Regions from separate parts of the Paenibacillus sepulcri genome, predicted to be linked through region 3. Evidence: riboswitches for the same ligand, from Rfam matches in the RefSeq annotation. Region 3 holds a riboswitch; each other region holds the start of a gene.
The links. Region 3 has a riboswitch for cyclic di-GMP ahead of ACFOLF_RS30015 (pyridoxal phosphate-dependent decarboxylase family protein). Riboswitches for the same ligand answer to the same signal wherever they lie in the genome.

Region 1 (10,747 bases), 4.6 Mb from region 3:
GCAGCTCTTTATGCGCCTGTCGCTGCTGGATTCGCCTCCGATGCCGCGGACGCCTTCTGAAGAAGCGTTGGAGCTTCTTCCCAAGCTTGACGCCTACGAATTGCCGGAGGAAACGAAAGCGCTGATATATGAGTGGCATGATGCGGACAAACGATATGATCAGGCGGAGAACATGATGTATGAGCTGCTGGAGGATGGCGCTTTGTCTGCGGAGGAAGCTTTGTCTTTCTATCAAAGACTGCTGCTGCTTCCGGATGAGCTGCTTGAGGCAGGCGGATTGCCGCGTGACGAGGTAAAGGATGGACAAAGATCGGTCATGAATCGAGAAGTTGGTTTAGGAGCTGAATAGAAAGTCATGGATAATTGGCAGGAAGATCTGGTCAAATGGATAGAAAGCGGAGAGCTGCTACAGGCTTCATACAGCCAGCTGCGCCGCAAGGACGGGACTGCTCCGCAGAAGACGACAGTGCGTCCCATTGAACTGAAAGGCGCGCTTTTTTATCAGTTTGAATATCACTTTCCTTCCAAGGTCACGCATGATAATGTGCCCCGGGAGGAAGCTGCGAAGCGGATGGGCGAGTGGCTGGAGCAGCATTACCGCCAGGCGCTGTTCAAGACCGCCGGAGCCGATGTTCAAGTGCTGTTCAACAAGAAGGGCAAAGCGGCGAAGCTGGTCAAGCCCCCGACGGCCAAGGCCGGTCAGGAACGGATGGACCATAACCGGACCAAGCAGCGGGTTGTCCGGGAGGGAGATGCGGCGCCTTTCCTCGTGGAGCTGGGCATCATGACCCGGGATGGGCAGGTTATTCCGAAGAAGCAGGACAAGTTCCGTCAAATCAACCGGTTTTTGGAGATGGTGAGCGATGTTTTGCCGTCTTTGCCTGCGGATAGAGAGATCAAAATCGTTGATTTTGGCTGCGGCAAATCCTATTTGACGTTCGCCCTCTACCACTTGCTGGCGATCCGGCAGCAGCGCCGGATTTCGGTGGTGGGGCTGGATTTGAAAGAGGATGTAATCGCCTTCTGCTCCGGGCTTGCGCACAAGCTCGGGTATGACCGGCTGCATTTTCAGGTTGGCGATATCGCGGAGTATAACGACCAGTCGGCGGTTGATATGGTGGTTACCCTGCATGCCTGCGATACGGCTACCGATGCGGCGCTTGTCAAGGCCGTGGAATGGGGAGCCTCAGTTATTCTCAGCGTCCCATGCTGCCAGCATGAGCTGTTCAAACAGGTGAAGAATGATGCCCTGGCCCCTTTGTTGTCCCATGGCTTGCTGAAGGAACGGTTCACAGCGCTTGCCACAGATGCCGTTCGTGCCCAGCTATTGGAGGTTCTGGGATACAAGGTGCAGATGCTGGAATTCATCGATCCGGAGCATACGCCCAAAAACATGCTGATTCGTGCCGCTGCAGGTCCCAAAACGGATTCTGCGAAGAAGTGGCGCGAATATGAAACATTCCGGGACATGCTCCAGCTGTCACCCTACCTGGAGAGGGCGCTATTGCCCCGGATTTATAAGGAACTGGAGACATAAACAGACTCTCATCGTACAGGGGCACTAATTTATTGTCGTATAAATGTAGATTATGGTAGAATGGGAGAGCGTGGCAGGTCCCGGGCCATTTTTCATAATAATCTTATGATTGGGTGAATAATAGTGGGACTGATGACATGGCTTGATTTTGTTTTTTTTGTCGTGCTTTTCATCTTATTTGTCTATGTAATCGCCAACAACGTTATCACTCAACTGCATAGAGTATATTTGTTTTTCCACTTCTCCATGATGATTTGGCCGCTTGGCCAAATCGCAGTCCACACGACAGACAACCCTCATCTTCAGCTCATATGCATCAATGTCTCGTTTGTCGGCTTGTCCATGCTAGGCTTTGGATGGCTGCTCTTCACCAAATATTTGACGAATCACGGATTCGCGCCCAGACCCTACGTGCTTCTGATGATGCTGCTTCCGTCTGTATTTGTAGTGGTCGGGATTATCTGGAATCCAAATGACTGGTTCATTGCTGCCGTTGACGGACGTTATGACGACCGGCAGTACGGCTTGATATTCTGGTTGATGATCGTTATGCTGATTTCCTATTTTATGTACTCGATGAAGCTATTGACCCGTGCTTACCAATCAGACGCGCCGCCATCGGACCGTGCGCAGATTGCAAATGCCCTGACCGGTATTGGGGTTTTTGTCTGCTTTACCCTGCTCGATCTGCTGCTCAATGTTGTGCTTGCAAAATGGCTTCCCGTTATCCCGGGCTTAACGTCGCTCGGAATTGTAATTGCGGACATTTATTTTGTATTCTCCATTCAAAAGCACCGTATGTTCGATATCGTGAATATCGCTCAAAAAGATGTTGCCGATACGCTGTCTGTCGGTATTATTGTGCTGGACGAGCAGAATGTTGTGATTGATCTCAACAGCGTGGTGAGTCCCGTTTTCCAGCTTTCAGTCGGTACAAGGCTCGATATGGACAAGCTTCTGCAGTCAGTGGAAGACCGTGAGAAGACCGAAGCTTTTCTGGAGATGTACCGTCTGCATCCTGAAGAGCGCGTTCATACCGAGATTGAAGTGCCGGAGGAAGGCAGAATGGCCTATATTGCCTTACATGTCGCCCCTATTGTTGTTAAACAGCAAATCATTGGAAGAGTGATCACGCTGCAGGACCATACAGAGCTGAGAAGGCTTATTGAAGAAACCAGCCGTCAGAATGAAGCGCTGCAGGAGAGAAACCGCGCGCTGCTTCTTATGCAGGATGAATTGTACCAGGCCAACCGGAAGCTGGAGCAAATGGCCATTATCGATGGCTTGACGGGCTGCTACAACCGGAGATATCTGATGCAGCAGCTGGAGCATGAGGTCATGGTCAACATGCGCTATCAGATTCCTTATGCGATCCTGTTGTTTGATATCGATCTGTTCAAGACGATCAACGACGCATACGGTCATATGGTCGGCGATGATGTTCTCAAGTTGACGGCGGACGTGGTGCGCAGTACGCTCAGACAAACGGATATTTTCGCCCGCTACGGCGGGGAGGAGTTCACGGTCTACTTGCCCCACACCACCAGGCAGCAGGCGGAAGAGCTGGCGCACCGCGTACGGTCGGTTGTTGAGCATAACTTTGTCGATACCGGAGTCGGGAACGCTCCTGTTTCCATTACAATCAGTATAGGCATGCTTGCCGTTGAGCCGCAGCCGGATACTGAATTGAAGGATAGCAAGTCTTATCTGCGCGAGCTGTTCGTCAAGGTGGACAAGGCGCTTTACGAAGCGAAGGAGAACGGCCGCAACCGGATTGTTCAGTATTAGACAAGGCAGGCAGCCGTATGTGCTGTGAAGGGCGTTTTTGCTGCAGGGCGGTCGTGCTGACACACTGTGCGAATGGTCTGCCGGCATGTCGGGCGAGGTGGTGCCAATCTAGACAAACGCAGCGGCATATGCCGCTTTTACCCTTCCGGCAGCAGGCATGCTTTCTGGGCTCAAAGCATGGCCGCCTGATGAGCCGTGGACGAATTTATAATGATTTGTCCTGATTCAGATGATAAACTGATTGAAGCTGTCATTCGCCAGCTCATGAACAACTGCACAAGCTTACCCTATCGACAGGATTGAGGCTCTTTCGTCTCTGTCGGAAGCGCCAACTTTCCCGACCACGGGAGCGACTTGAATATGCTTGTGCAAATCGCAGACAACAGGATATACGCCGATAAGCAATTACACAAACTGCGTGCTGCCGAACTGGCAGCGATGCAAGCTTGATCAAATATGCAACCGGACTAAAGGCGGGAATGCTCAGATGAGAAAAGTACATATACTTTCGGCGAAGCCTGGAGATAAATTGGCTCGCCCGATCCTGCAGGAAAATGGCAACATTCTTCTGGGTGTCGGTGTCGAGCTGAATGAACGGTTTATCAATCGCCTGAAGATGCTGGGAGTCGATATGCTGTTCGTCGAAGATCCGTTTACCGAGGATCTGGAGCCGGAAACAGCGATCCGCGACGATACGCGCAGAAAAGCCCACGATGCTGTATTCAAAACCATGACCACGCTGAAGGACCATCCTATGACCAAGGGCAGAACCATTGCACCGGAGATGGGCCGGACGTTCCGGAATGTGTTTGGCCAGATCATGCAGGATCTGGTTACGCGGGCCGACGTTATGGTCAGCTTGACGAATATTCAAGTGGCGGATGGCTATCTGTTCCAGCATTCTGTGAATGTGGCAATACTGTCAGGAATAATGGGACTGGCTAAAGGCTACAACCGCAACCAGCTTGAGGAATTAGGCATGGGAGCGCTTCTGTTCGATATCGGGATGACAAGATTGCCCAAGGATCTTCTGAACAAGACCTCCCCGCTGACCCCTGAAGAGCGGGTCCTGATGGAGAAGCATACGGAGGATGGCTTCAATATTATCCGCGCCCAGCACGATATTTCCCTGTTGTCCGCGCATTGTGCTTTTCAGCATCACGAGCGGTACAATGGATCGGGTTACCCGCGTGGGCTGAAGGGGGATGCCATTCATGAATATGCGCAGATTGTGGCATTGGCCGATGTTTATGATGCGTTAACCTCGCCGAGGCCGCACCGCAAGCGTCATACGCCGACGGAAGCCATCGAGTTTTTATTCGCGGCCGGGAACACTTTCTTCGATCTTGATTTGATCCAAACCTTTTGCAAGCATATATCCATTTATCCGGTATCGACAACGGTACTGCTCAGCTCGGGTCAGATTGCGGTTGTGGCTCTGAATAATCCGCTTGCGGTCAACCGCCCGATCGTACGGATACTTCGCGAGTCGGACGGTACACCTCCTGCCCAGCCCTATCAGATTGACCTTAAGGATTCGCACAGTATCATGATCGTGGAAGAAATGTAAGAATAGCCTGTACCTAACTTCATATATATCCGATAATGGCAAACTTGCCGAAAGGCAAGGACGCAAAGCTAAAGGGTCTAAGGTTCTTGAAAAGGAGCGACTGACAGCCTGGCTGCCGAAATGAACACCCTTCAGCAGGGTGCAAGTCAAGCGGCTCCGAGGCAGAGGAACGGCTTTTTTCATTTCCTTGAACAGGCAATCCCTTATCAAACTCTCAAGACTCGGCCAGGCGATTGCACACTAAGGAGATGGTACTTATGAGCACGAATGCCCGCAGCAAGGAATTATACACGAAAGCAAAGCAAACTTACTCAGATAAGGTATTAATCCACAGCCGGACCGTAGTCGAGAAAGAAGGATATGTCTCAACGGGGATCCTGAGCCATATTGAAGGCGAGATGATGGAGATTGAAATGACGGAATACAAGTCATTTGATCTCGGTAATCCGGTGGAGATGACAATCTACTCTCCGGTGGGGATACAACGTCTGCAGTCGACGGTCATCGGCAAGGCGGAAGGATCTATCGCAGTTATATTTCCTGTCCGGGCCTTGAGCGGACTGGAAGAGAAACGGGAGTCGCCCCGTGTTCAGATTGACCATAAGGGCACCATGAAGAAAACAATTATTGAAACAAGAGAATTGTCAACAGGGCCGGAAAACTTCGAATTTATTGAAGATATGGAACTGGCCATACGAAATATAAGCTTATCCGGGCTGGGATTCATTGTTGCCGAGGGGCCGAGGCTAAAGACGAATGAGCGTCTGGAAGCCGTGTTGTCTCTAGGTTTTGAGCTGCCATGCTGGCTGGAGATCATACGCTATGACAGCGATGGAGCCCAATCCTTCTATGGTGCTCGCTTTTGCGATCTGGACGGGCTGCAGCAGCGAGCGCTGCGGGCCTTTATCCTGAGGGAGCAGGTCGCAGCCTATTATCGCAGGAAACAAGAAAAGGCCAGTGACAATCGGACTCATTAACTATAAACAACAGGTGCGCCGCGGCAATCGTGGAGCGCCTGTTTTTTTGTTCAAAGATAAGAAAATAAACTCTTCTTGCTGCTTCAGGCAGCAGCTCCATGTCACCTGATTTTCAAATCATCCTCAAACATGTTACAATATTTAGAAAATTTAGATATATCGGACAATTATAAAGAGAAATAGAAGAGGGGATTCAAATGCCAGTCGTTGTTGGTGCTGCCGGGCTGATGTTTACCGGGCTGCTGATTTGGTCCGCATACCGGAATGGAATGTTTTTTGACGCATCCTTTTACAGGTGGGAATGGATGCTTATGGCTTCAACCGTTTTATCCTTGTGTATTACGACTCGAATGCAGAGACGAATGACAAGGGGCAGCAGCAGCGGGATCTGTGAATATTTCATGGTGAAAAAAAATAAAGGGCCTGGAGAAGAGCCTGTGCGGGCCTCGGTGCCGCTGGCGGCTTATACGCCGCTGCTTATTGCGCTTTTGTTTGGATTGAGTCTAATCAACAAACCGGCTTCCGTACATGGAACTCTGGAGCAGTTGCTCAGATGGTCGGCTTATGGGGCATTCCTCATATCCGGGTATCTGTGGCTGAGAATCGGCCCTTTCCGGAGCTGGCTGTTCATGGCGCTTCAGGGTTCAGGCTTGTTCCTCATTGGCGGCGCGCTTGCCGGATGGCTCGGCTGGATAGACGTTCCGGAGATGATCCTGAGTACAGGGGATTCCAGTTTATCCGCAGTCGGTGCCCGGCTGGCCGGCTTCGTTCAGTATCCGAATTTCCTCGGAGCCGTCTCGGGAGCTTATTTGCTGTGGAACTGGCTTCTCATGATACGTGCAGGCAGTTATCGGACTTTCTTGCTTGCCGTCATGATGGCCGCGCCGCTGATGCTCGTGCTGCTGCTTACGGAATCCAGGGCAGCCTGGCTTACAACGGCTGTGGGATGGCTTGCCGGACTGCTGCTCCTGACCCGGGAGCAGCGGGTCAAATGGCTGGTTTACAGCGGCTGGACGCTTGTTGGAGCGGGGGCAGCCTATCGTATTGTTTTTGCCGCAGGTCTGCAAGGCAGTCATGAAGGCGTTGGCCACATGGGGGAGACGCTTGGGCTGCTTGCCATCCTGATGGCATCTGCAGCGGGCTTCACCGCACTTCGTACGGTATTTGCCGGCCTGTCCAGAAGACAGCTTGAGATTGCCGCGTGGGCCGGGTTGGGGGCAGCCTGTCTGATTATGGCGCTTCTCCTGCCGGCAGTGATTCAAGGCCGGATCAGCAGCGGTCATTTTCAAACCGCAGGCGCGCGTACGATGTTCTACAAGGATGCATGGAGCCTATTTCTGGAGGCGCCTCTCCTTGGTCAGGGCGGGGATACCTGGCGGATGCTGTTTACCCAAATCCAAACCTACCCGTATATTGGCAACGAAGTGCACAGCGGTTATTTGGATCTGCTGCTTGATCTTGGAATTGTCGGATTACTCGTATTTGCTTTCATGATGTACGGGCTGCTGCGGATAGTTTGGAGGCATGATCGGGCAGGAATCCTCCCTGTCGGCCTACTGATGGTTCATGCCGCCGTCGATTTTGACATGTCCTTCGGTTACTATTGGCTGCTTCTGTTTAGCTGGCTCGTCTACTACAGTCCGTACCCGGGGGCCGCGCAGAGGGGGCAATCGTTATTTGCTTCTCCACGCTCCGGACAGCTTCCGCCAAGATCGGTCTCCCTCGGCAAAAGGGCAGCAGCGAAGCGGCAGGCTGGATTCCAATTCACAGCAGCCCTGCTGACCGCTGCCGTCTTTGCTTTTGCTTCCGCGTATAGCTGGCAGTTTGACAAGGCTGTGGCGTATCGCGAGGCGGCTGCTTCGGCCGCAGGGAATGAGCAGACTGCGCTGCTGGAACGGGCTTTGGCAGCCAATCCCTATTGGAGCCGGATTCGTGTAGAGCTCTCGCAGCTCGTACCGCCGCTTACCGGCGCAAGACAGCTGGAGGCCGGCCTGCGCTATGAACCGCAGTCCGTACCGCTGCTCAGCGCCCTTGGTCTTTGCCATGCCAGGCTGGGGAACGTGAAACAAGCAGCAGCCTATCTGCGCCTGGCCCTGCAATATGATCATTACGATCGGGATAACCAGACAGGGGCGATTATGACGATGGCCCGATTGGCCCGGGATAAGCAGGCCGGGGGCCAGCTTGACGATTCCCGCCTTGCCGCAGCTACAGCCCTGGCTTTCTTCGAGGCTTTTGAATCCCAAGGAGCCGCAGCCAGACGGGGAGGGCGGGATTTCGAAGTCACTGCGGAATCGCGGAAGGCAGCGGAAGATACACGGCTGCTGCTAAGCGAGCTCGCCCGGGCCAGAACCGCTGCACAGACGAAGATGAGCAGTCCGCAGACAGAAAAGATAAACGCGTGATAGAGGCGCTTTAGCCCATTCCCTTAAGCTGCTGCAGCATACGCTGGAGTAAGAACTTGATGGGAGTGATCGGCAAATGGCCGCAGTATACGTCAAACCGAAAATGAAAAGACCGGGCAAGGGGAAAATCGTACGCTTGGCAAAGCCCAAAGGTCTGGCTCAAGCAACAGGACCAATCTTCAACCGGCTGACGGTTGTCTGGGTTCAGGGCAGCGGCGTGCCTTTCAATACGACCGGATTCTTTGCGCGATTGATCCGCAACAACCGGATTGTTTCCACAGCAGCCTTCGACCGCTTTGGGGTCGTTCGATTCAATAACATCAACACGCTGACAAATGTGAGCTACACGCTTCAAGTGTTTAGTCCGATCGGGCTGCTGTTCCGCGTCCGCACGATTCCCGCCCGGGTTGAAACCTTTGCCGTTATTGGCTAAGGTCCGGCCGTGCGCAGCAAAGAGGCTGCCCCAAGTCTTCCGAAGACTCCAGGGCAGCTTCTTTTTTTGCAGAATTTAATTTAGACAGATGTTTACGATGTTCCTCGAAAGCTATCGCCTTTGCTCAAAAGATCATACAGCAGCCGCCTGATCTGCAGCATAATACGAGAAGCTCAGCCGCCGAAGGCATCGCGGAAAGCGGCTTTCAGCTTAGCAGGGGGAATCTCCCACAGCTCCGCGATTTCGGCGCTGACGTTGTCGTCCCACCAGTCGGCGAGGATCTTCCGGTTGCTGGCATTCTCGTGAATCCAGGGCAGATTCAGCGCGACTTTTTTGAAATAGATCTTTTCCGCTTGCTCGATGCGTTCCTTGGATATCCAGACGCCGAGTCTTTTGACTGTGCGATACAGCTCATTCTCGCAGGCGCGCCTGATTTTGCGGGCGGTCGGATAACCCGCCTGGTTGCCCGGGGTAGACGATTTCATCGAATAATCGACTCCTCTCTACCCCCTATATATGCATGCCCGGTATGACCTGTCACACGCCATTATTGAATGACGATATAGCCAACCATCGGACCCCCGTGCACCAAGGTGGTGTGTGTGAGGCATATAATCGGATAAGTGCCCTTGGCTTCCGCGGCGAAACGGACCACCGTCGTTTTTCCTTGTGTAACCTCGCCTTTAATGCCAAGCCCTTCGATGACAAAAGGATGCGAGGCGCCGTTGATACCGGTGATGCGCAGCTCAACGTGATCGCCTTTATTCACGATAATAGTGCCGGGATCCCAGCGGTATACTTCTATTTTCTTGCCTTCACCCGTTGTGGACTCAAACTCTCCTGTTACCAGTTCAAAGACCCGGGGCTCCGGCTGCGCGGCCAAAGCGGCTCTGGATTGATTCCATTTGAGACAAGCTGCCGCGATAAAGAGGACGAGCAGCAGAACGGCGAACAGACGGATCTGCTTTTTGCTGACCACATAAATCTTGGACATATGAAACATTCACCCCCTTTAATTCGTGTAATAGGATTACAGCTAGTCTATGCCAGGGCTTGTCAGAGCATGACTCAGGGCGCTGGAGGCATGTCTGGAAGTATGCTAGAATACCGATAGAAAGATAATTGGCCTGTCAAATCGGGACGATAGGAGACGAGGAATGGACTGGATTCACAACTTCATTGATTCAATGCTTCAATGGATTCAAGGTTTAGGTTATTTTGGTATCGTCATTGGTCTTGCAATTGAAGTTATTCCGAGTGAAATTGTGCTTGCTTACGGCGGTTATTTGGTTTCGGATGCTGGCGGACATCAGATTACGTTTCTTGGGGCCGTTATTTTTGGCGTCATCGGCGCTATTGTGCAGCAGTGGATTCTGTATGCGATTGGCCGGTACGCCGGACGTCCTTTCTTCGAGAAATACGGCAAATACATAAAAATCAAACCCAAGCATCTGGATACCGCGGAAGGGTGGTTTAACAAATACGGGTCCGGAATTGTGTTCACCGCAAGATTCGTCCCCATTATGCGTCAAGCTATCTCCATTCCGGCGGGAATGGCGAGGATGAATTTCTGGCTGTTTACGCTGCTGACGGCACTTGCTTCGATTCCATGGTCGCTTCTGTTTGTTTATCTGGGCTGGAAGCTGGGCGACCAGTGGGAGAACATTGATGAGAAAGCAGCCCCTTATGTCCAGCCGGCACTTCTGATTGCCCTTGCGGTCCTGGTTATTTATGTGATGGTTAAGGTGCTGAAAGGACGCGGCAAGTCCGTTTAGTTTGTAGTTTGGCATGCCGGTTTGGTATAATTAGGCTGCTGGTTAAGAAAGCGGATTAATGTGTTGGCCGTGTATCACTAAAAACTCAGCTTATGCTTTCAATGTGAGTTTTTAGCTCGCAAGAAGTGAATTCAAGCCGGTTCACTAAAAACTCTTTGGGAGGTTTTTCATCATGGCTAAAAGTGTAGCAAGCAAGCTCAATACGGGGATCAGTCCGCAGCAGTTCATCGATTCAATGGAGAAGAACAAAGAGGCCTTTCTG
Region 2 (10,747 bases), 5.0 Mb from region 3:
TCTTCTCTTACAAAAATTCATTTCTGAACGTCAGCCAGAAGGGGTATATCGTAACGCTTGTATTCACCTTGTCTTCGATTCTGTCGACCTGCCTGAAAATCGGAATTCTTACTTACACGAAAAACTATATTCTTTTTCTGATGATAGACAGTGTGATCACGCTTAGCACCGCGGTTATCCTGACGGTAACCGTCAACCGGAAGTATCCGTTCCTGCGCGACAAGGTCAGCGGAGGGCTGGACAGCGTGACGAAGAAGGGGATCATCAAGAATGTGAAAGCCATTGTCCTGCAGAATACAGGCAGCTACTTCGTGCTTGGGACGGAGAATATTCTCATCTCAAGCTTCGTAAGCGTTGCGGCTGTCGGCTTGTACTCCAACTACAAGATGCTGATCGAAATCGGGCGGACCTTTATCAATCAGATTTTCAGCAATATGTATCACAGCATCGGCAATCTGGTATCCAAGGAGAGCAAGGATAAGATTTTTGCGGTATATAAAGTGACGCTGCTGCTTAATTTCTGGTTGTATTCACTGTTTGTCATTCTCTTGTCCCTATTAATCGAACCGTTCATCACCCTGTGGATCGGTCCGGATTTCCTGATGAGCGGCAGCGTGCTCGTTCTGCTGCTGGCTCTGTTTTATGAAAGAGGCATGAGAAATTCCATTACAACGGTGAAAACAACGGCAGGCATCTTCCATCAGGACCGTTATGCCCCGCTCATTCAGGCGGCCGTATGTCTTGGCGTGTCCATTACGCTCGTCCAGACGATCGGGATAGCCGGCGTGTTTATCGGGTCGCTCATCAGCAGCTTGGCCGTTCCCTTCTGGACAACTCCTTATTTTGTCTACCGGAATGTATTCCAGCGGCCCTTGACGGATTATTTCAAGACCTATTTCATCTATACGTTGGCAGGCGCGGGTGCTTATGCCCTTGCCAGCGCAGTATGCCATTTCATTCCCTCGAACGGCTTTGCAGAGCTCATAGGGAAAGGTATTGCGGGCTTTTTCACCGTTAATGTTCTTTATATCGCACTGTTTCACCGAACGGAAGAGTTTGGCTACCTGCTCGGAATCAGCCGGACCATCATCCGCAGGCTGGCGATGAGCCGCAAGGTCAATCACAATATGGAGGGATAATCCTTATGGCGATATTGGTTACCGGCGGGGCCGGATATATTGGAACCCATACCTGTGTCGAGCTGCTGGAGGCCGGGTATGACATCATTGTGGTGGATAATTTCGCCAACAGCAGCCCGGAGGCGCTCAATCGGGTAAAGGAAATCACAGGGAAATCCTTTCGGTTCTATCAATTGGACGTAAGAGACCGCAGTGCTCTTGAGGCCGTTTTTGCAAGAAATCAAATCGATGCCGCTATCCACTTTGCCGGTCTCAAGGCGGTCGGCGAGTCGGTTCGTTCACCGCTCTGGTATTATGAGATGAATATGATCAGCACGCTGGCGTTGTGCGAGGTCATGAGCAAATATGGCGTGCACAAGCTTGTGTTCAGCTCTTCTGCCACCGTGTACGGGGCATCCGGGGATATGCCGGTGTCCGAGAATTCGCCCATTGGCGCATCCAGCCCTTATGGCCGCACCAAACAAATGATTGAGCAGATATTGCAGGATCTGGCGGCATCCAATCCCGAATGGGGAATCAGCATTCTCCGCTATTTCAATCCTGCCGGCGCCCATAAGAGCGGGAGGATCGGTGAGAATCCCTCGGGCACGCCTAACAATCTGATGCCTTATTTGTCGCAGGTGGCTGCCGGGAGACTGGAAGAGCTGAGCATATATGGAAGTGATTATCCAACCCCTGACGGCACGGGAATCAGGGATTACATCCATGTTGTAGATCTGGCGCTTGGGCATATCAGAGCCCTTGGACGCATTCTGGATTCATCGGGTCTGAATATTTACAACCTGGGAACCGGGCGCGGTTCAAGCGTCCTGGAGATGATAGCGGCCTTCGAGAAAGCGACGGGGACTCATGTGCCGTACCGCTTCGCTGCCCGCAGGCCGGGGGATATTGCGGTCAGCTGTGCGGACATCCGGAAGGCCAGACAAGAGCTTGGATGGACTGCAGACCGTTGTATCGAGGAGATGTGCGAGGATACTTGGCGATGGCAGGCGAATAATCCCGAAGGCTACGATATCCATGAGAATCGGTTCATGACTGCTTTACTAAAAATGTGAATTATTCGACAAAATTAGTTGAAAAAATCAAAATTCGATCGCACGAAGCGACAGCATCAGCGGAAAGGCTTGATTATAATGGTGAATATAGAAAACGATTACATTTAAATAGGAGACGAAGAAGTGCGTTTTTACCTGGGCACCTTAAACGCATGGAGTCAGTGGTGCAACCGGCCGAATTCGGAGCGGAGGAAATGGTTATGGCGCTTGCAGAACGGATTCGCAAGGATAATTTGGACAAAGAGTGGGTTGAATTGATTATGATCGCACGGGCAATGGGGCTTGACCGGGAAGTTATCCGGGGCGTTCTGAGCGCCCTCCCGAAATTGGAAAACGGCACATTTCCCAAAGAAGAAAATACATCTACATAGTGCCTAATCCTTGTGGAGCCTCCACTTGTTGAATTCCAGAAACTCTTTAAACTGTTCCTTGCTCACGCCTGATGCCATGGCTTCGCGTACGAGGTCTTCCCATTCCTGGTCAAGCTGCCTTGCTTCGTCATCGGACTTCTGGACGTGAAGCAGTTCTTCCACGGAAATACCCAGTACGGTTCCGACTTTCTCGAGAAATTGAATGGAGGGATTCTGCTGAATCCCCCGTTCAATGGAACTTAAGTAGGACTTGGCCACGCCCGCCCGCTCAGAGAGCTCGGTTAAAGAGAGCGCCTTTCTTTTGCGCAGCAGTTGTATGCGTTCTCCAATCATTATACGTATCCTCCAATGTTATAGCTTGCTGAACCTTATTATATCGGATTCTTCTTCATTAAGAAAGAATCTGTTGCTTATAACGAACAGTTGCGGAAAAGTGAACAGCGGTTTTCATGGCGCTGAAGACTTTTCCGCTTTTTTTTTGAAATATATGAAAGTATAAATCCCGATTATACTTTGCTTATATTTCTGAGGGAAGAAACCAGGGCTTTGCCGCCAGAGGACGCGATAGCCGTTTCTTTTCATGCATGGCCGCATGAAGCTGCCTGTTTCCTCATCCTCTACGGAAGCTATACAATGGCTTCCTTCTGATTATCAAGCAGATGGCCGAATACTCCGTCCCGTTCAGATGCAAGCTGCATGAAGCCTCCGCGCTGCACCACTTTCCCCTGATCGATGACAATGACCTGATCCGCGTGACGGATTGTGGATAAACGATGGGCGACCACAATAATGGTCATGGTCCCTTTCAGCCGCTCCAGCGCCTCCTGGATTTTCTTCTCGTTCTCGGTATCCAGCGCGCTTGTCGCCTCGTCCAGCACGAGCACGGCCGGTTTGCTGATGATGGCCCGCGCCAGCACAAGCCGCTGCCTTTCGCCTCCGGACAGCCGGATGCCTCTGTCGCCAATGAGCGTTTCCAGCCCCAGAGGCAGCGCACGGACAAATTCAGCGGACGAGGCGAAGTCCAGCGCTTCCCACAGCTGATCCTCGCTGGCATCGGGCCTGATCATCAGCAGGTTTTCCCTGATGCTGGCATTGTACAAAAAGGGGTCCTGCGCCACATAGCCGATGGACCGCCGGTAGGCAAACAGATTCGCGTTGGTAATGGGTTCTCCGTCGATGAGAATCCGGCCCGATTCAGGCTGCATCAGGCCCATCAGCAGATCGATCAACGTGCTTTTTCCCGCGCCGGAACGTCCGACAAAGGCTGTCATCCGGTTAGCGGGAATGAACAGATTAATCGCCTGAAGCGTATGCGCAGCCTCCTGCCGGTGGTAGCGGAAATACACATTGTCACAGGTAAGCCCATGCTCGAGACGAAGCGGAGCCGGACTTAAGCCGGCAGGACCCGCCTCGTGCTGCTCCACCGCTTCCGCACATTCCTTCTGCAGGCCGATGAGCGCTTTGAAGGCGGGGACCGTTGCCGCCAGCTGCTCCAGATTGGATTGAATCCCTGTGAATCTCGGCCACAGCCTGGCGAAGATCAGGATAACCAGCAGAAGCTGGGGACCCTGCGTATGAAAGAACTGGAATGAGATAAACACGAAGCCCGCGATCAATAGCGCAGAGGATATTTTGTAAACCAGCTGTGAATTCATTCTGAGCCGGATGTACTCCATCTGCTCATGCATCATCCCCTGGGTAAGTGAATGAAGCCAGCCCAGGCGGGATTCCTCCAGGTTGTTGCTCTTGATATCCTTGATACCGTTCAACTGATCGGTAATGCCGGCAAGGTAGCTTTGCGAGAGCTCCGAGGTTTGACTGCCGAGCACCTTCGCCTGATGAATATATTGGCGCGAGAACAGCGCAAGAACCGTTCCGCAGCCCAGTACGAATAAAGTCATGGCCGGCGAGAGCCAGAAGGCGAACACAATCTGGATAAGCGTAAACAGGAAGGAGGTCACGAGCTGGAGAAACAGGTTGATTCCGCTAATGACGCGCGCAAGCTCGATCGTTAACAGATTTATGAGATCCGATTTCCTCTTCTGGAGGAAAAAGGACCATCTGGACGCGAGCAGCATGCTGTAAGTTTCAAAGCGAAGCTTGCGGCTGAAGATCTGCTGGATCTCCACATTGCGGATCGTAATTTTACGCTGAATGAGATTTTGACCGAACACGATCAATACATAAAGAGACAAAATCAGGGTCAGCGCCAACGTCTGTGGCATTGCCCGCAGCTCTTCGAGAATTTTGAAATCGTAGCCGCTTGCCTGCTGTACGCTCAAAATCCCACTCATGCTGATCATGGGGATCAGCAGCAGAATGCCGAGACTTTCAAGAAGACTGCTGAATACCATACCAAGCAGATTGATTGTGAGGGCAGCTCCGGAATAAGCGTATAGACGCTTCATGTAATGCAGGATGGGATTCATCAAACTCGCTCCTAAAGTGAGACCTCTCGCCGCCATTCCTATGAACGGCGGCAGCCGTTTCTTCCCGGCCTTATAGCCTGTATCAGTTTCACGTAGATAAATGTCTATAAGGTCTATGCGAAGAAACTAACCTGGCCGCCAGAGGACGGCTTCAGCCGTTTCTTCCCGGCCTTATAGCCTGTATCAGTTTCACGTAGATAAATGTCTATAAGGTCTATGCGAAGAAACTAACCTAGCCGCCAGAGGACGGCATCAGCCGTTTCTTCCTGCCTTATAGCCTGTATCAGTTTCACGTAGATAAATGTCTATAAGGTCTGTGCGAAGAAACTAACCTAGCCGCCAGAGGACGGCATCAGCCGTTTCTTCCCGCCTTATAGCCTGTATCAGTTTCACGCTGATAAATGTCTATAAGGTCTATGCGAAGAAACTAACCTAGCCGCCAGAGGACGGCATCAGCAGTTTCTTCCTGCCTTCGCAAATTTCTGCACAACGATAAACCGGTTCATAACTTCCGCGCCGGTAATATAGACGGGGCCGCTGCGCAGCCAGGCATGGGCAATGAGCTGCCCGGTCTTGTCTTTGGCAGTTCCCATGTAAAGGGTGCTGTCGATTCTGCGGCGCTCCAGCATTTTCATGCCCGCGATGGCGCGCACCAGACATTTGCTCTCCCAGGGCGTATGCCGGCTAACGGTATTGATTGCATGCGCCACCTGCCTGATTGCAGGCATACAGGGCGGGTCATAGTCCAGGGAGGTTTCCCGGGTCCGCTCTCCCAGCTTCGGGGCGATGGCGGCGAATGGCCGGAACAGCTGACATCGTGCCCAGCCCAGCAGCAGACATGCCTCGACGAACATGAGCAGCGTTCTTCTGTCCGTATGAAGCAGCTTGCGGAGAATTTTGAAGATTTTCATATGAGGTCCCTACTTTTTAAATGAAAATTAGGATGCAGACAGATGTTCATCCGCTTGGGCGTACAGGATCAGTTCATGCTCGAGCAGATGGTTCAGAAACAGCAAAACATCGCGTTCGCATTCGCTGCTGTCAACCTCGTATTCAGCCGTCAACGTTTCAACGATCCGGACAACGGGACTGCCTGCGCCGATCAACTCCCACATCCTCCCCCCGGTCTCTCCCAAATTATAATATTTGCCATTGCGGACGCTCAGCATGACTTTCTCGCCATCCATGTCGCTCACGATATTGCCGGGGTATTGCGAGACAGTTCCGGTCGGCTGTACAACGCTTGGGTTCATGAAGCTTCCTCCTTTTGAATGGTTTCGAGCAGAAGCGAACTGAGCAAGGGTGCGGTAAATCCGGAGGCGGAACGGCCGATCCGGTATACCGGAAGCCGGTTGATGAACCGGACAAGCATGCCGAAATGCCATTCCATGAGGCCCATCTTCTCCATTAACGAACGGCGGAAGGTATGGCGCAGCAGGGTATGGAACCGTTCAAGCCCTTCAACCGGTTGAATCCCGGTATCCATTTCACCCGGCACCAGCTCGAATACGCCGCCAAGCGGCAGGGGAGAAGGGTGAAAACCGGAGCGGACCGGCACCGCAAATTTAAGCTCACGGTCAAATAGCGGCTTGCAATCTGTATGATGAATGCCGAGTTCGTCGATACTGTTCTGCCACAGCTTCTGCTGCGGGTAGGAGGAAAGCACGATTGGCATATGATCTTCATTGAGAATAACGGGAATGACGTCATCGCTCAGCAGCCGGCAGCCGCGGTCCAGCAAAACGGAAGCGAGAGTGGATTTTCCGGCACCGGAATGTCCCACAATGGCATAGGCTTTCCCGTCGATAGCGACAGCGCTGCCGTGCAGGGGAAGAATTCCTCTTTGCAGGAGCAGCACACCCATACAGGTGCCCAATACGTAAAGCCTGATTTTGTCCGGATCCGATTCAGGGAAAGGGGAAACGGCAATAGAACATCCATCCTCGATACGGAAAATGGCCACATCCGGCACATGGAACATGACTGCGCTTCCACGAACAACCCAGATTTCATCCGGCGCTGCTTCTGCGTTCCAGAGCGGCAGTAAATCCGCGACGCTAATGGTAGCGGGAGCCTGCTGCTGCAGATTTTCCCCGGTTGACCCGCAGGCTTCGGTCAGCTCCGGAAGCGGAATGGCGCTTTGAATGACGCAGCCAAAAGCGTGATAGTATGCAAGAGCGGTCGTTTCGATCATCATTTTCACTCCAGTTGATCCGATTCATAATTCAATCCATTGCATGCAGATGCGTGAGCGCCCGCAAACGGTTGACAGCCGCCTATATACACCCTGGTACATAAGCGGCCATCAATAAAGATTAGCTGTAGTGAATGGTTTCTGTGGGATCCGGTTGAACAGCATCAGGCAGATGAACGCCTGGTCCTGCCATTGTCATTTTGTAGTCAAGAACTTCCAATGATGGCGCTTGCCATTGTTTTTTGGCTTCGTTTTGCATAGTATCACCTCCTCTCAAGTTTGTTTTTTGATAAAACGGTAGAAGATCAGGCCTCTCATCAAGATCCGGTAGTTGAAATCAAACGCAAGCTCCGGCCGGGGCTCGGTGCCGATCCTGCCCAATGAATCAGCCAGCTGCTCCGTATTCAAAAATTCCGCAGCCGCAGGGTCTGCTATAAGCTGATGCAGCTCGCTTATAAAAGCATCCCATGATTCGGCCATCCGGTGCACGCCGTCGGCACCCTGAACGCCGCGGGTGCGATGGTTCAGCCGGACGTTGTCGGGCAAATAACCTTCGGTGGCCCGGCGGATCAAGGCGCGGTCTACGCCGTTTTGGACGAATTGATCGTCAGGGACGGAGAGGCAGAAGCGGATGACGCGCAGATCATTCGTCGGGTCGCGGTCCCACATCAGATATTTGAGCGACAGCTTGGTGCCGATCGTACCGTTAATGTTCCAGAAATAGAGCTGCTTGAACTGGTCCTCTCGGATGGCGTAGGCGCTGTTCAGGGGAGAACCCCATGTGTTAAGCCCATAGGTTTGCAGCTTCTCGAATACCTGCGTCCGCTTCGCGAACTGCGGATTGATCAGCATCGGCAGCTGATAATCGCTTATTTGCGTCGTAAACCTTCCATAGAACGGGAAAGCTTTTTTGCCGACGACGGACATGACCCGCGATTTCTTCACGCCCAGGCTGTGGCTGTACTGCTGCAGCTCCCGGTAGAAGCGGATCCAGCGGAACTGTCTGATCAGGTTGACCTGATAATCCAGCGCCGGTCCCCATGAGATCGTCCAATTGCCCCGCTGGCCGTTCAGCATGACGCCGATGTTCTCGTGGTAAGCCCGCTCGTAAATCCCCTTCAGCCAGAACGAATTTTCAAAAAACTTATAGGGCATCTCCATCGTCTCCAGCCAGTCATCAATCTCGGAGAACGGGCTCAGCCCGGGGAAATTCAAATAGTTGTCCTTGATGTTGCCCACATGGCTGACGGTAGACATGATCAGGGGACGCTCGTCGGCAATCCTGCTCTTGGGCGTGAAATCAACGAAATCCTCAAGCGGATAATAACTGAAGGAATGCAAGGGCTTATTAGCCTTGCGCAGCGCTCTGGCGGCGAAGCTTGCGACCGAACCCGAATCCAGTCCTCCGCTGAGATGGGCGCCGACCTGACGGTGCGTCCGGATACGGGAGGTGACTGCGGCGTTGAACACCTCGCGGAACGCTTCCTCGTACTCCATATCGGATTTATAATTCAGCCGTTCTTTCGGCTCCAGCGTGCAGTATCTGGAGAACGTGATCCTGCCGCCCGAGACAGTCAGGCTGTGGGATGGCGGGAGCTGCTGAATATGCGAATAGACGGTAGAGAAGCAATCGACAGCATCGGTGGTCACGGGAATGGCCAAAAATTCCGAGATCCACTGTTCATTCATGCTTTTATTCAGGCCGGGAAGCGTGAATAAAGGCTCTATGATGGTGCTGAAGGCGAAAAGCTCAGACGAACGGGCCAGATACAAGGTGCGGTTGCCCGAAAAATCTCTTGCGCCGAAGAGCGACCGTCTGCGTTCATCCCAGATGACAAAGGCGAAGTCGCCGACGAGATAGCGGGGGGTATCTTCCCCCCATTGGTCATAAGCCAGCAGGATGAGCAGGCTGTCAGGCATGTCGCCTCGGTCCTCGCGGGGGACGGTCAGCTGGTCGAATAACTCGGTGCGATTATCGATGATGGCATCCGCCGTAATGGCAAGGCCCCGCTCCCGGTCATGGAAGGGAAGGATTTCTCCCACGGATTCCGGCGTGATCCATTGTGCATGGCAGCCGAGAAACGCGCCTTGCGCTTGCCAGGTATGTACCCGGTCGGCAGGATAGGGCTCAAACTGGGCCATCAGCGCATCGCCCCGCCCGGGATGGATTTCTTCATGATTCATATGATAAATTCCGGCAATCGCGCTCATGGTATTTTCCAGCCTTTCATTGACGATTCCAGGGTGATGGGGATGTTAGTTGCTGTTCTTTTTATAGAACGTTGGAGCAGCAATAGGGAAGCCTGATCCCCGATGGTAGGTTGAAATAATATTTTTAGTAATATTTAAGGCTTATTAAGGAAGAAGAGGCTGTTTTCATGTTCGTTATAAAGAACTTAGTCCTAGATTAGCATTTAATATAAAATCTTGTCAACCGGCATTTTCAAACTTGAGCGCCTCTGTGGTCCAGTCATGCTTGAACATCAAGCGGCCGGAAGGCTGCCGGAGCAAACAAGAGTATTGTTCTTTATAGGAATGAACAAATAAAGTGGGATTTTTCGGCAGCTGGAACATATAGTTGAAAGGGGTACGATAAGGAGCAACCGGAATTTGCGATATTATATATATCATAGTGCTAACAATAATATGACTTAAAAGATTGAATCAAAGAAATTTTAAAGCTTTATTTCGAAGAATTCATTCAATTTCAAGAGAAAATTAAATATTATTGACTTATTGAGTTATATATATTGACACGAAAATTATGGAATACTAGAATGATAGATACAAAACGTATACATAAGAACTGCGTAATGGGTTGTAGGACGGAGGTGGCTATCTCAGGAAGACTGGATGAAATCGTCTTGAAAACGGTCTTATTTCGCTGTGAAAATCAAAATTTGCAGATTGGGAGAGGTGTATGACAGCAATGAGAACCCCTTATCGTTTTTTTGCGTTAAAACGATCCGTATCCGTCGCTCTCTTATTTTTATTGGTAGCAGCTTTACTTCCCTATACCCCTGCAGCTTCGGCTGCCGACGAATTTCAATTTGAGGAAATAACCCTGCAGGAGCTTCAGGCAGGTTATGCCAATGGCGACTATACGGCTGAGAAGGTCGTGCAGGCGTATCTGGACCGCATTCAAACGTACGAGCCGAATTATAATGCTTTTACGACAATGAATACAAAGGCCTTGGAGGAGGCCCGGGAAGTCGACCGCCGCCGGGCTGCAGGAGAAACGCTGGGAAGCCTGGCCGGCGTTCCGATTGTAATCAAGGAAGCGGTGGATATGGCCGGATTCCCCTCCACGATGGGATGGGCGCCGCTAAGCAAGGAGAAAGGCGGCATTCAGCTTATTCCCGAGACGGATGCCCCGGTGGTGGCGAGGCTGAAGGAAGCGGGAGCGATCATTCTGGGAAGAACCAATATCCCGACGTTCAGCAATTCCGGCACACGCGCTACGTCGAGCTGGGACGGAGATACCTATAATGCGGTAGACCGCAAGCTGGTTCCCGGTGCGAGCAGCAGCGGAACGGCAATGGCGGTCTCGGGGAACTTT
Region 3 (10,747 bases):
ATTTCCGCATGCTCTTTCTGGAATTGAGCCGTCTCGTCCTTCACCGCATTGACAACGTCAACGGTATTGGCATCTGAGGATTTTGTAATATTGATGCCGATAGAAGGCTCCCCGTTCGTCCGGGAGATGGACTCCGGCATGGAGACCAATTCGATATTGGCAATTTCCGACAATTTAACAGTCGGGATTTCTGTTGGCGCTTGTGCACCTTGGGGAGCCTGATTCACAGCGCCTTGCCCTGTTCCGGCATTGCCGGCTGCTGACCCTCCTCCGGGAGCACCTGCTGCCTGTCCTGAGCCTCCAGCAGCGCCCTGCTGCGATGTTCCGCCTGCACCGGATGGAATTGCGGGGATCTCAATATTTTTCAACTGATCAAGGGTAGTAACATTGCCATCAACGACGATGGCTTTCTCGGTCTTGTCCATTTCAAACAGGCCCAGAGGCGCTTTGACGGCCGAGGCTTGTACTATTCCTTTAACCGTATCTTCACTGAGGCCAAGCTCGGCCATCTTGTCTTTATTAAAGGTTAACTGAACTTCCTTCACCTGCTGGCCGGAGATCGCTACCGCGCCCATTCCGTCAATGCCTTCAAGTGATGGCTTCAAATCTTCCTCGACCAGCTTCGTGACCTCTTCAAGCGTCATTCCGCTGCCGCTGGAGATACTCAGAGACATAATCGGAAAATCATTAAGGCTGATTTTGGATATCTGCGTATCCTGTGCGCCGCTTGGCAGTTCAAAACCATCGGTGACAGCTTTCAGCTCACTCTCCGCTTCCTTCATATCCTTGCCGTAATCATACTCCACAACGATGGAAGAAACGTTCTCTGATGAAGTTGAGGTGAATGCGGTGACGCCATTCATGTTCTTCAGCCGCTGCTCGAGCGGGATGGTCAGCTTGTCCGCCACCTCTTCCGGAGCTGCGCCCGGGAACACGGTATTGACCACCAGTATGGGAACACTAATGTTCGGAATGGTCTCCTGCTTCATGTTCAGACCCGCATACAATCCGCCAACCGTGACAATAATCGTCATGATCCAGATGGCGAATTTGTTGTTTATTGAAAATCGGATAATTCCTTTCATCCTTCCACTCCTCATCTCTTTATATGACTTCATTGACCAATCGTTCAAATATAACTCCATACTATTTGAACAAAGTTCAAAAGTCAATTAAACGGTGTTCAAATGAAGCCTGGTTGAACGGTCAGTCACAATAAAAACATATTTAAAATTCCTCTTGCGCTTTTCAAAAAATGCATGCTATAATATCACTTACGTGTCCCAGTAGCTCAGCTGGATAGAGCAACGCCCTTCTAAGGCGTGGGTCGGGGGTTCGAATCCCTCCTGGGACGCCACTCGCGTTTACATACAATCATTTTAATAAATTGAAAAAAACCTCGAATCCCAGCCATATCAAGGGATTCGAGGTTTTTTTGTTTCACTATTTAGCTATTAAGATTACGTCTTTTAAAACGATGATTAACTCTTCGGTCCAAAACCTGAACTGCAACGTGTTAAACCGTATCGGATCTCGAAGCATCCTGTCTAAAACAAATTAAAGATCAAAGAGGCTGTTTCTCATGACCGGGAAAGAGCCTCTTTGATCTTTATGGAAATCATTCGGGAATCATCACTGGCTTTCGTTTCTACGAAAGGTTGATTGATCTGTTTGAGTTTCTTCTCGACAGCTTTGTATTTCTCCCAAGCCAACGTACAGCTCTTGGAGTCCCTGCCTAATTCATATTCGAAATATGCCCGTTTGTACTGATCATCCAGCCTCTTGATATTCCTGATGTGAATGGAAAAGTTCCGGTCCACCGGAAAGAAGTCGTACCCGCTGTCCTGCAAGGCCTTTGTCCATGTTTTTAAAGTGCCCCATATATAAAATTCTTCATTTGTTGTGTGAATTTTGATTTGCGGCGTACTGCCCCCGATGTACTCAAGGAACACCACAGCTTTAATCTCTACGCTGCACAGCCCGCCGCTGCCATCGTTATTTCTTATAACTGATAATAAATCCATTTCAAACATCTCCCAGGCTATTTCTGCTTTTTAAGAAGACTTGCCGGCGTTTTTGGCTGATGTACCCAAATGATGCTGGCAGTAGAAACAATCAGTACCGCAGCGGAGGCCAAAGCAGTACAAACAAAATAGAATACTTTGCTTTTAAGCGATTTCATTTTCATATTTAGTGTCACCTCCTCTCCATTTGATCAAGAGAATGCATTGAATGAGGAACGAAATGGCAACAATTGAGGATTGGAAATAAAAATTTGAACAAACAATAAGAACGGAAATCCACCTTAATAACGGAAAATACTTTGAAGGAATCCTGGTTTGCTGCTCGATTCTTGATGGCGCGTAGAGGATGGCGAGAAGTATGCATACGATAGTCAGACAGTACACGGTCAAGTTGGAAATTGAGGAGAAACCGACAATATTGGCCGCTATGGAAGTCGATACCAGGCATGTCCAGCTATGTTTAAGATGAATGCCTCCGGAAACCGCTCTTAATACAGCGAAGGCCAGCATGGCGTATATCGTTTCCTGCGTTTTTCCTGTCATTAAGCTCAAGATCAATGCAGCAATTAAGGTTCCGAAAGTATTGAAAAGCGCCTCTATGGAAAATTGCAATTCTTCGACAGAGCTTGGATGGTCAGGGGCCCTCCGCTTTAAGCCGGCAGCCAATCTAAAGGCCAATGTTTGCATCTTCTGTCTCCTTCTTCAGTGCAAAATAGAGCAGAAAAGCCAGTCCGATAAAGTAGATTATTGTGGCTATGTATAGATTCCCAATAAACAGCACAGCTCCGAATGCCAGTGCGATTAATATCATTATAATCATTACCAGCAAAGTTACCAACTTATAAATTGGTTTTTCGAATTCAAATGAGAACCCTATTCCTCTTTTATATAAAAAACCGCTAATCAGATACCCGATAAGACCCGTCAATGTCTGCAGCAGATACCCTTTCCAGGCATGAGAATTAATTTCCTGAACGGATAGGTATCCAAAGGATAACTGCATTATCAAGCCTGTCTGCAGCAATGCAAAAAAACATAAGCCTGTCAAAGATACAATTAAAGCCCAGAATGCAGGAATTTTAACTACAGCCATCATAAAAAGAACCAGCAGCACCAAAATGGCAACCGGAGCGTAATCCGCGAGCGCTACTTCTTTTCGCAAGTAAAAACTCACAAGGTTAATGACGATCATCATGATAAGCGAAGGCCAAAGATATTGAGTGAATTTAAGTCTGTAAAGGGTGAATGAAATAGAAAACAATGCGATGCTTTCAATAATGGAAAATAACATGAACAACAAAAAAACACTCATTTGATCAACCGTCCCTCAGTTTACTGAACCCCGCTGTGCGATAAACTCAATCGCTCTATCCTTTAGCCATATTGGCCTGCCACCATCTAACAGTGCATCCGGTTTAAGAAAATCACCCCTATACTCCGGATTGAGCGCCCGTTTGCCGGCAAGCGATATATTTTGTTGGGATGTCCCAAGATGCTTGGAGAGCCAAGCGGCTGTAACGTATTCCAGTAGTTCCATTCGCTCTCCTTTCCCGTATCCGCCTTATTACCTCATTATACCCAAGCGGTTGATATGTACAAGCGAACAAAACTATTTTCCAGACGTTTCTTGTTTGTATCGCACCTGGGCCCGGGCGTTATACAAGAACGGGAACCTGCTCCTAAAAAATAGGAAAAGGTTCCCTGCTTGGGGCGATACCCAATATGCAGCACATTCATAAAAAGCTTACTGCACTTTTACTTTGAAACGGCTTGCCGATTTCAGAAGCTCTGCCGCCAGATCCGAGCACCTGCCGATGGATTCGGTCAATTCCTGCATCGTAGCGCTTTGCTGCTCGGCAGCCGCTGCGACCTCCTCGGAGCTTGCTGCCTGCTCCTGTGTAATGCCGGAAATTTGCTGCATGGCCGAGGTGATCTGCCCGAACGACCGCTCCACATTGACAACAGCCTCCTGCAGCTGCTCGGTGCACGTGGAAAACTGGCCCACTCCCTTGAAAATACCTTCGAAATTGGCATGCGTCTCGCTAATCCAGGCATGTCCCTGCGTGACGGCTTCATTGCCTTCAACAATACGGTTGATAACCAGCCGGCTGTTTTCCTGTGTGACCGAAACCAGCTCGGATATAGACAAAGCGGACTGTGAAGATTGCTCGGAGAGCTTCCGTACTTCCCCTGCAACTACAGCAAAGCCTTTGCCCTGCTCACCGACACGGGCCGCTTCAATTGATGCGTTAAGCGCCAGCAAATTCGTTTGGCTGGCAATATTGGAAATAATAGTTACAATATCTCCGATAGCCCGCGAATTATGGCCCAGAAGCTCAGCGGCCTCGAGGGAGTGCCGCATCGCCTCCTGTATGACCTCCATCTGATGCAACGTCTTCTCTACCAATTCCCGCCCGCCTTCGGATTGCTCTCTGACCAGAACCGCAATTGACTGCATCTCCTCCACATCCTGAGTAACCTCCGAGAGCTCCCCGTCAATTTCAGATACAGCTTCCGAACTGTTCGTGAGCCCTTCGACGATCCCATTGATGCCCTCGCTCATTTTGTTCATGGATACCGCTACCTGCAGCGCGCTCTGGCTTGTCTCTCCCGATGCCTGATGCAAATTGCGTGTCGTTCCCGAGATCTCGTCCGATGATGATAGAATCTGGCGGATCAACTCCTGCAGGTTCTGGCTCATCTGTCCGAACGACTGGGACAGCTTGCCCATCTCATCCTCACGCTTCAGTATAATCTGCTCGCTCAAGTCTCCGGCCGCCACCTTCTCCGTGGCCGACATCAGCCTGCGTATCGGCTTGGTGAAGATCCGGCTGATCGCCAGCGATACGATGGAGCCGATCAATAAAACGATGATGGTTATGATGACGGTGGACCAAAATATGGTCGATGACATTTTGGGTATAACAGAAGCATCCAGATCGATACCGAGTAGGGTGCTCGTGTTTCCATCCGTGTAGGGAACGAAGATGGATTTATGAATACCGAATTCATCCTTGTAGATTTCGCTGACAATTGTCTTGTTGTCAGTCAGAGCCTTGTTCATATCAGCCGTAAAAGGATAGTCGGTCCCGTAATCGTCCGGCACATCGGCTAACACGACGATATGGTCCTTTCCGCCGCTTTTGGAGAGCACATACACATTCTCCAGACCATTCTTAACTTTAACCTGTTCCAGATTTTGTTTCAGGGCGGCATAAAGCGGATCGCTTGCATCCTTTACTTCGGCCTCGTAACCGGGAATGCCGGCTACCAGATCCGAGACAACTCCGATATCCGTATTCAGCCTCAGATCGAACTGCTGCAGCAGCTTATCGACCAGATTCGTATTGACGTAATAAGTTGTGCCTGCAAATGCGGCGCATGTAAATAATTGCAGTAGCAGGATGCTGATGATGACTTTGAGCGACAGTCGTTCCCGCACGGGACGCAATAAGGAATTAAACAACTTCGACGGACCTCCCTGATTGATACGGAGAATGGTACTGCTCATAAATTTCGTCTACTCTCTCCTTTAAGTAGCCGACAATTGCCGGGACATGCTCAAGCTGTGTATAAGGCGAGATCACAAACAGCTTGCTGGCGTATAAGGGGACTTCCACACCTTCCTGGGATAAAACCAGCAGATGCTTCTTGGTGTCCCCAAAAAACATTTCATCGCGCCGCTCCCCGAGCAGTTCGAATAATCGTTCATTAAGCCGGTTGTTCCGGAGGAGCTCATCAAGCGGGCACTCCCCGGCCAATTCCTCTTGAAATCGGGAAATCCGGTTCTCATAAATCCTCAGCAGTGTCGTAATACCGGGATTGTCGGGATTTGCGATCACCATCTCGGGAACTTCCTTCATGAGCTGCCTGCGGAAAGCCAAATTGACCGATACAAACTGCGCCAGCAGCTGTTGATACCCTTCAATGCCAAAAGCCAGCAGAGCGCTGTAGATACTGATCGAGCTGGCCATTCTGGAGCATTCCAGCGTGTAACCGGTATGATACTGGCCGTATCCGCGGTATCCCACATAAGGCGTTTCATCGGGATTCAAATCAAGCAGCCGCAGAGATTCAGCTTCTTTAACCAGGAGCAGGCTCGTCAGATACGGCGTTTGTCCCAGCTTTTGAAAATCAAAGCACATGGTATCGGCAAGATGGATATGCTTCATTTTACCAGCGATCGCATGGAGAGCTCCCAGCGTTTCCATATCCAATGCAAGCGGATTAAGGGCAAAATCATAATCATTGAAAAAAGCGAAAAATCCTCCCAGCGCCGAGTCCGCATGAATATGCGGCCTGTTTAATCCATTAGCCGCGGCAGCTTGTACGGCAATATTCATAATTTCGGAAATATCGTCAATTCCCATAGCATCGGTCGTCCCCGTAGTGGCGACGATATAGATCGGAACTCCGCCTGAACGAATAACCTGCTCCAGTTTCCATTTCAAATCCGCTGTGTCCATGGAGCTGTCGCTTCTTGTCCGGATTTTGACCAGACGGTCGCTTCCAAGTCCTGTTGCTTCCATGGATTTGTACAGACTGTAATGAGCCGAATCCGAACAGAAGGCATACAGGTTATTCGGCACTCCCGTGCGCGAAGCATCCGGAGCGAATTTGACTATTGCCAGCCGCAGACCGGTGAAGATTGCCCCTTGTCCGCCCCAGGTTGTGTAGCCGCCGCTTCTCGTATGGTCATAACCGACCAGCTTGGACATCATGCTGACGACCCGCACTTCAGCCTCAGCGCCAGCCGGGCCATATACATCCCACAAATTATTGCCATTGACAAGCATCGCGGCGAGCATTCCCATAATGCCTGGAATCGATGCCATAGGCAGAATATTGGTCATAAAATATTTGGTATGGTAGGGATGCGCATGCATCAGTTCGATCAGGCCCCGGGTTACATCTTCCATCGCTTTCCCCTGCGGGGGGATGACACTGCTCTCATTCAGCTGTCCATAAAAATCGCCTGACCGGTCCTTGCTGCCCTTCAGGTTTACCCTCTCTGGGTCCTTCAAAAGATCGAAGCCCGTCATCAGCTGCTCCATAAGCTTCATCAATTGCATCCGGTCCTGCTCATTCCCATCATCGCTCGGAAACCATTGACGTACATCTTGAACTGGTGACATCTTCATGTAATAGCCTCTTTTCTGTAACCAATTTATTTTGTGATGCGAAAAACCCATAAATGATCCGCATAGCAAAAAACAGCATAATGGGCATGGCAAGCCTAAACAGCTGTTAAATGGATGCAACTGGCTGGCATTTCCACTGTTGGATGATGCCCCTGTAGTTTTGCGTCACTACTTTTCAATAGCTTTGCCTAGTATTCAATTTGTCTTCGCCGTGGAAATAATAGACCGGAAAGCTTAGTCGTATATTACTATTTTGTTCCATTATCTTCAAGGATTTTTGGGCCTTTTAACAATAAAATTATAAAATAAGTTACAAATTTATTACATTTATCGCGGTTTCGACATTTAAACCAGTTCTTAAGACTTAACTTTTCAGTTTTTCTTCTCTTATCCAGGGGAGCTATATTTTTTTCATTTCTGCATGCCCGGGGTAATAGTTCAATGGAACGCGTAAGAACATCGTATTCGTGGAATGATAGCTTATCGAAAGGAGTTGTTTCTCAAATGACGAAGCAGCCTATGACATCTCCAGGCGAAACACCAGCAAGGCCAACCACATTACCGCCGCAGCATCAAAGCCGGCAGCCAGGACTGGAATCCAAAATGACGCCAAGTCCGCAATTTGAATCTTCCGGATTGAAGGCAGCGGGCAAGCTGCAAGGCAAGGTAGCCATTATATCCGGAGCAGACAGCGGGATCGGCCGTGCCGTTGCGGTTGCCTATGCCAAGGAAGGCGCCGAAATAGCCGTTCTATATTTGAATGAACAAAGCGATGCGGAGGTAACCAAGCAGTTCGTGGAAGCGGCCGGCCGCCGCTGCATTCTGCTGGAGGGAGATATCGGCGATCCGAACTTCTGCCGCGAGGCCGTGGAGGAAACCGTTAAAAGCTTGGGAAAACTCGATATCGTCGTGAATAACGCGGCGGAGCAGCATCCCCAGGATAAGATTGAGCTCATTATTCCCCAACAGCTTGAACGGACCTTCAAAACCAATATTTTCGGAATGTTTTATTTAACGCAGGCGGCTATGCCTCATTTGGCAAGCGGTGCAGCAATCGTTAACACGACATCCGTAACCGCCTACCGGGGAAGCCCGACATTGCTCGATTATTCGGCGACCAAAGGAGCCATCGTTTCCTTTACCCGCTCCTTGTCGCTCAATCTTGCCGATCAGGGCATTCGCGTCAACGCCATAGCGCCCGGCCCTATCTGGACACCTCTTATTCCTTCAACCTTTGATGAGCAGAAGGTGGCCAAATTCGGCGCCGATGTCCCGCTCAAGCGTGCCGGACAGCCGGAGGAACTGGCTCCCGCTTATGTGTATCTCGCAAGCGAGGATTCTTCTTACATGAGTGGTCAAGTCCTTCACATCAATGGCGGGGAAATTGTGAACGGGTAGCATTCCCGAAGGAAATGATTTGCAGCATGGAACAACATAAAGAGGCCCGGACAAGCGAAGGAATTCGCTCGTCCGGGCCTGCCCATGCTTAACTATTCTCTTATTCAATAAGGTCCTCTGATATAGTTGTGAACCTCTTGCTCGTAGAATTGATGGATTTTGTCGAGCTCGCTTCGCGTATAACCCGGAACGTTGGCCGCCCGCAAATTATCTTCCACCTGCGAGACGTTTCGGAATCCCGGTATGATACAGGTAATATGGGGATTATCCAGAAGGTAGCGCAGCGCGGCGCTGGCCATATTCGTTCTGCCCTCGGCAATCCATGACAGCTCCTTGCTCAGTGATACGCCCATCTCGAAGGCAATTCCGGCGAAGGTCTCACCTACATTAAAACTTTCGCCATTACGGTTGAAGTTCCGGTGATCGTCAGGAGCAAATGTTGATTTCTCCGTGAACTTGCCCGTCAGCAGCCCGCTGGCAAGCGGCAGACGCACCAGAATGCCCACTCCCTGCCCGAAAGCCTTGGGAATCAGCTCAAGCTCCGGCTTCTGCCGAAACAGGTTGTATATCACCTGCAGCGCCTTCACATTGGGATGCTGCAAGCAAATAAAGCCCTCTTCGACGGTTTCCACGCTTACTCCGTACTCACGGATTTTACCTTCCTCGCGCAGACGGTCAAGCGCGCCGAATACCTCGCCGCTTCGCAGAATATCCGTAGGCGGACAATGCACCTGGTACAGATCGATTCTTTCACGGCCCAACCGCTTCAAGCTTGCCTCGCAATAGGCCCGCACCGACTCGTAGGAATAGGAAGCCGGATCCAGAAGATCACCGGCACGGCAAAACTTGGTTGCGATGTAAATCTCGTCCTCCCGCCCTTTTGTCGCTTTGGCGAGCAGTTCCTCACTATGTCCTTCGCCATAAACATCTGCGGTATCGAAGAAGTTGACGCCCTCTTCCATTGCACGTGACAGCGCTTTGAGCGCCGAACCATCGTCCGTCCCGCCCCAGGATCCGCCGATAGCCCATGTTCCGAAGCTGATTTCACTAATGTGCAATTCAGTGCTGCCCAGTTGTCTGTACTTCATGATATCAACCGCCTTTATGTTTTGATGGCGCTTTCTTGCCTTGTTCCATTATGACTGCCATTCCCGCATACTGCAAGAGGACGAGTCGCTAAAATACAGAAATGGCGGGCCTGCTCTTCTGCAGACTCGCCAAAAGTATCGTCAGGTCAAATCCTTGCGAGCAGTCTGGCGATGGATTTATCCGTTTCCCGGAGCACAAGCTTCTTGTCCATCGTCCGTACTCGCCCCCGCTGAACGACGTTTTTGCCGTCTACCCATACAGAATCGACGTTACCGCGGGAGGCGGCATACACAACACGGGAGTACGGGTCGGCATCAAAAGAGGGAAAGGTGTGAAAATCATTCAGGTTCAGCAGAACCAGATCGGCCTTCTTGCCCTTCTCGATGGAACCGGTCAGATGATCCATACCGAGTGTCTGCGCTCCGCCGATCGTAGCCATCCTCAGCACTCTCCTGGCATCCATGCTTTCCGGTCCGCATCTGGGTTTGTGAAGCAGAGCGGTCAGCCGCATCTCCTGGAACATATCCAGCGTATTGTTGCAGGGTGCTCCATCTGCGCCAATCCCCATACCAATGCCCTCATCCAGCATTTCGGGCACATTCGCTATGCCGGAGGCAAGCTTCAAATTGGAACCCGGACAATGGGTCATCTTCGTTCCGGTTCGCTTCATGATGGCCCGCTCTTCCTCGTCCAGCCAGATGCAGTGAGCGAGAACCAGCCGGGGGGAGGTCAGGCCTATATGATCAAGATAGACAATGTTGCGCATACCGCGCTGAGTCATTACAAGTGCGATTTCCTCCTGATTCTCCGCCGCGTGCGTATGAACCAGCACTCCGTAACTGGCAGATAAATCACGCACCTCAGTAAGAAGACGCTCCGAGCACGAGACGACAAATCTCGGACAATACGCATAGCTGAGACGGCCGCCATCATGGCCATGCCACTTCTCCAGCAGCCTTGTGCTCTCCTGCAGGGAGGCTTCGGTTTGCTCTTGAAGACCCCTCGGTACATCGCCGCCCGCGTCCATCATAACCTTGCCGGATACAGCCCGGATGCCGCTCTGCGCCATGGCTTCAAAGGCGGACTCGGTGTGGC

Region 1: it holds a riboswitch for cyclic di-GMP, as region 3 does, so the genes downstream of both, ACFOLF_RS10420 (PilZ domain-containing protein) here and ACFOLF_RS30015 (pyridoxal phosphate-dependent decarboxylase family protein) in region 3, are expected to answer to the same signal.
Region 2: it holds a riboswitch for cyclic di-GMP, as region 3 does, so the genes downstream of both, ACFOLF_RS08420 (hypothetical protein) here and ACFOLF_RS30015 (pyridoxal phosphate-dependent decarboxylase family protein) in region 3, are expected to answer to the same signal.

The regions. Positions count from the first base shown of each region.
Region 1 is NZ_JBHRUP010000001.1:2,351,374-2,362,120, reverse strand. Features, by position in the region: gene ACFOLF_RS10440 (DUF6483 family protein) at 1-349, shown strand, start outside; gene ACFOLF_RS10435 (class I SAM-dependent methyltransferase) at 356-1,537, shown strand; gene ACFOLF_RS10430 (histidine kinase N-terminal 7TM domain-containing diguanylate cyclase) at 1,670-3,325, shown strand; gene ACFOLF_RS10425 (HD-GYP domain-containing protein) at 3,813-4,895, shown strand; cyclic di-GMP riboswitch class I at 4,923-5,015, shown strand; gene ACFOLF_RS10420 (PilZ domain-containing protein) at 5,153-5,872, shown strand; gene ACFOLF_RS10415 (O-antigen ligase family protein) at 6,070-8,277, shown strand; gene ACFOLF_RS10410 (hypothetical protein) at 8,354-8,710, shown strand; gene ACFOLF_RS10405 (dehydrogenase) at 8,884-9,195, opposite strand; gene ACFOLF_RS10400 (cupredoxin domain-containing protein) at 9,258-9,704, opposite strand; gene ACFOLF_RS10395 (DedA family protein) at 9,868-10,485, shown strand; gene ACFOLF_RS10390 (thioredoxin family protein) at 10,658-10,747, shown strand, end outside.
Region 2 is NZ_JBHRUP010000001.1:1,905,521-1,916,267, reverse strand. Features, by position in the region: gene ACFOLF_RS08430 (lipopolysaccharide biosynthesis protein) at 1-1,139, shown strand, start outside; gene galE (UDP-glucose 4-epimerase GalE) at 1,145-2,194, shown strand; cyclic di-GMP riboswitch class II at 2,297-2,379, shown strand; gene ACFOLF_RS08420 (hypothetical protein) at 2,359-2,565, shown strand; gene ACFOLF_RS08415 (helix-turn-helix domain-containing protein) at 2,569-2,898, opposite strand; gene ACFOLF_RS08410 (ABC transporter ATP-binding protein) at 3,192-4,994, opposite strand; gene ACFOLF_RS08405 (lasso peptide biosynthesis B2 protein) at 5,447-5,905, opposite strand; gene ACFOLF_RS08400 (lasso peptide biosynthesis PqqD family chaperone) at 5,933-6,247, opposite strand; gene ACFOLF_RS08395 (aldolase) at 6,244-7,188, opposite strand; gene ACFOLF_RS08390 (paeninodin family lasso peptide) at 7,310-7,447, opposite strand; gene ACFOLF_RS08385 (asparagine synthase-related protein) at 7,462-9,399, opposite strand; gene ACFOLF_RS08380 (amidase) at 10,109-10,747, shown strand, end outside.
Region 3 is NZ_JBHRUP010000001.1:6,910,536-6,921,282, reverse strand. Features, by position in the region: gene ACFOLF_RS30050 (efflux RND transporter permease subunit) at 1-1,085, opposite strand, end outside; tRNA gene ACFOLF_RS30045 (tRNA-Arg) at 1,281-1,357, shown strand; gene ACFOLF_RS30040 (LytTR family transcriptional regulator DNA-binding domain-containing protein) at 1,581-2,033, opposite strand; gene ACFOLF_RS30035 (AgrD family cyclic lactone autoinducer peptide) at 2,042-2,188, opposite strand; gene ACFOLF_RS30030 (accessory gene regulator ArgB-like protein) at 2,169-2,711, opposite strand; gene ACFOLF_RS30025 (hypothetical protein) at 2,692-3,336, opposite strand; gene ACFOLF_RS30020 (methyl-accepting chemotaxis protein) at 3,769-5,490, opposite strand; gene ACFOLF_RS30015 (pyridoxal phosphate-dependent decarboxylase family protein) at 5,483-7,165, opposite strand; cyclic di-GMP riboswitch class I at 7,278-7,364, opposite strand; gene ACFOLF_RS30010 (SDR family oxidoreductase) at 7,670-8,563, shown strand; gene ACFOLF_RS30005 (aldo/keto reductase) at 8,668-9,651, opposite strand; gene ACFOLF_RS30000 (5'-deoxyadenosine deaminase) at 9,798-10,747, opposite strand, start outside.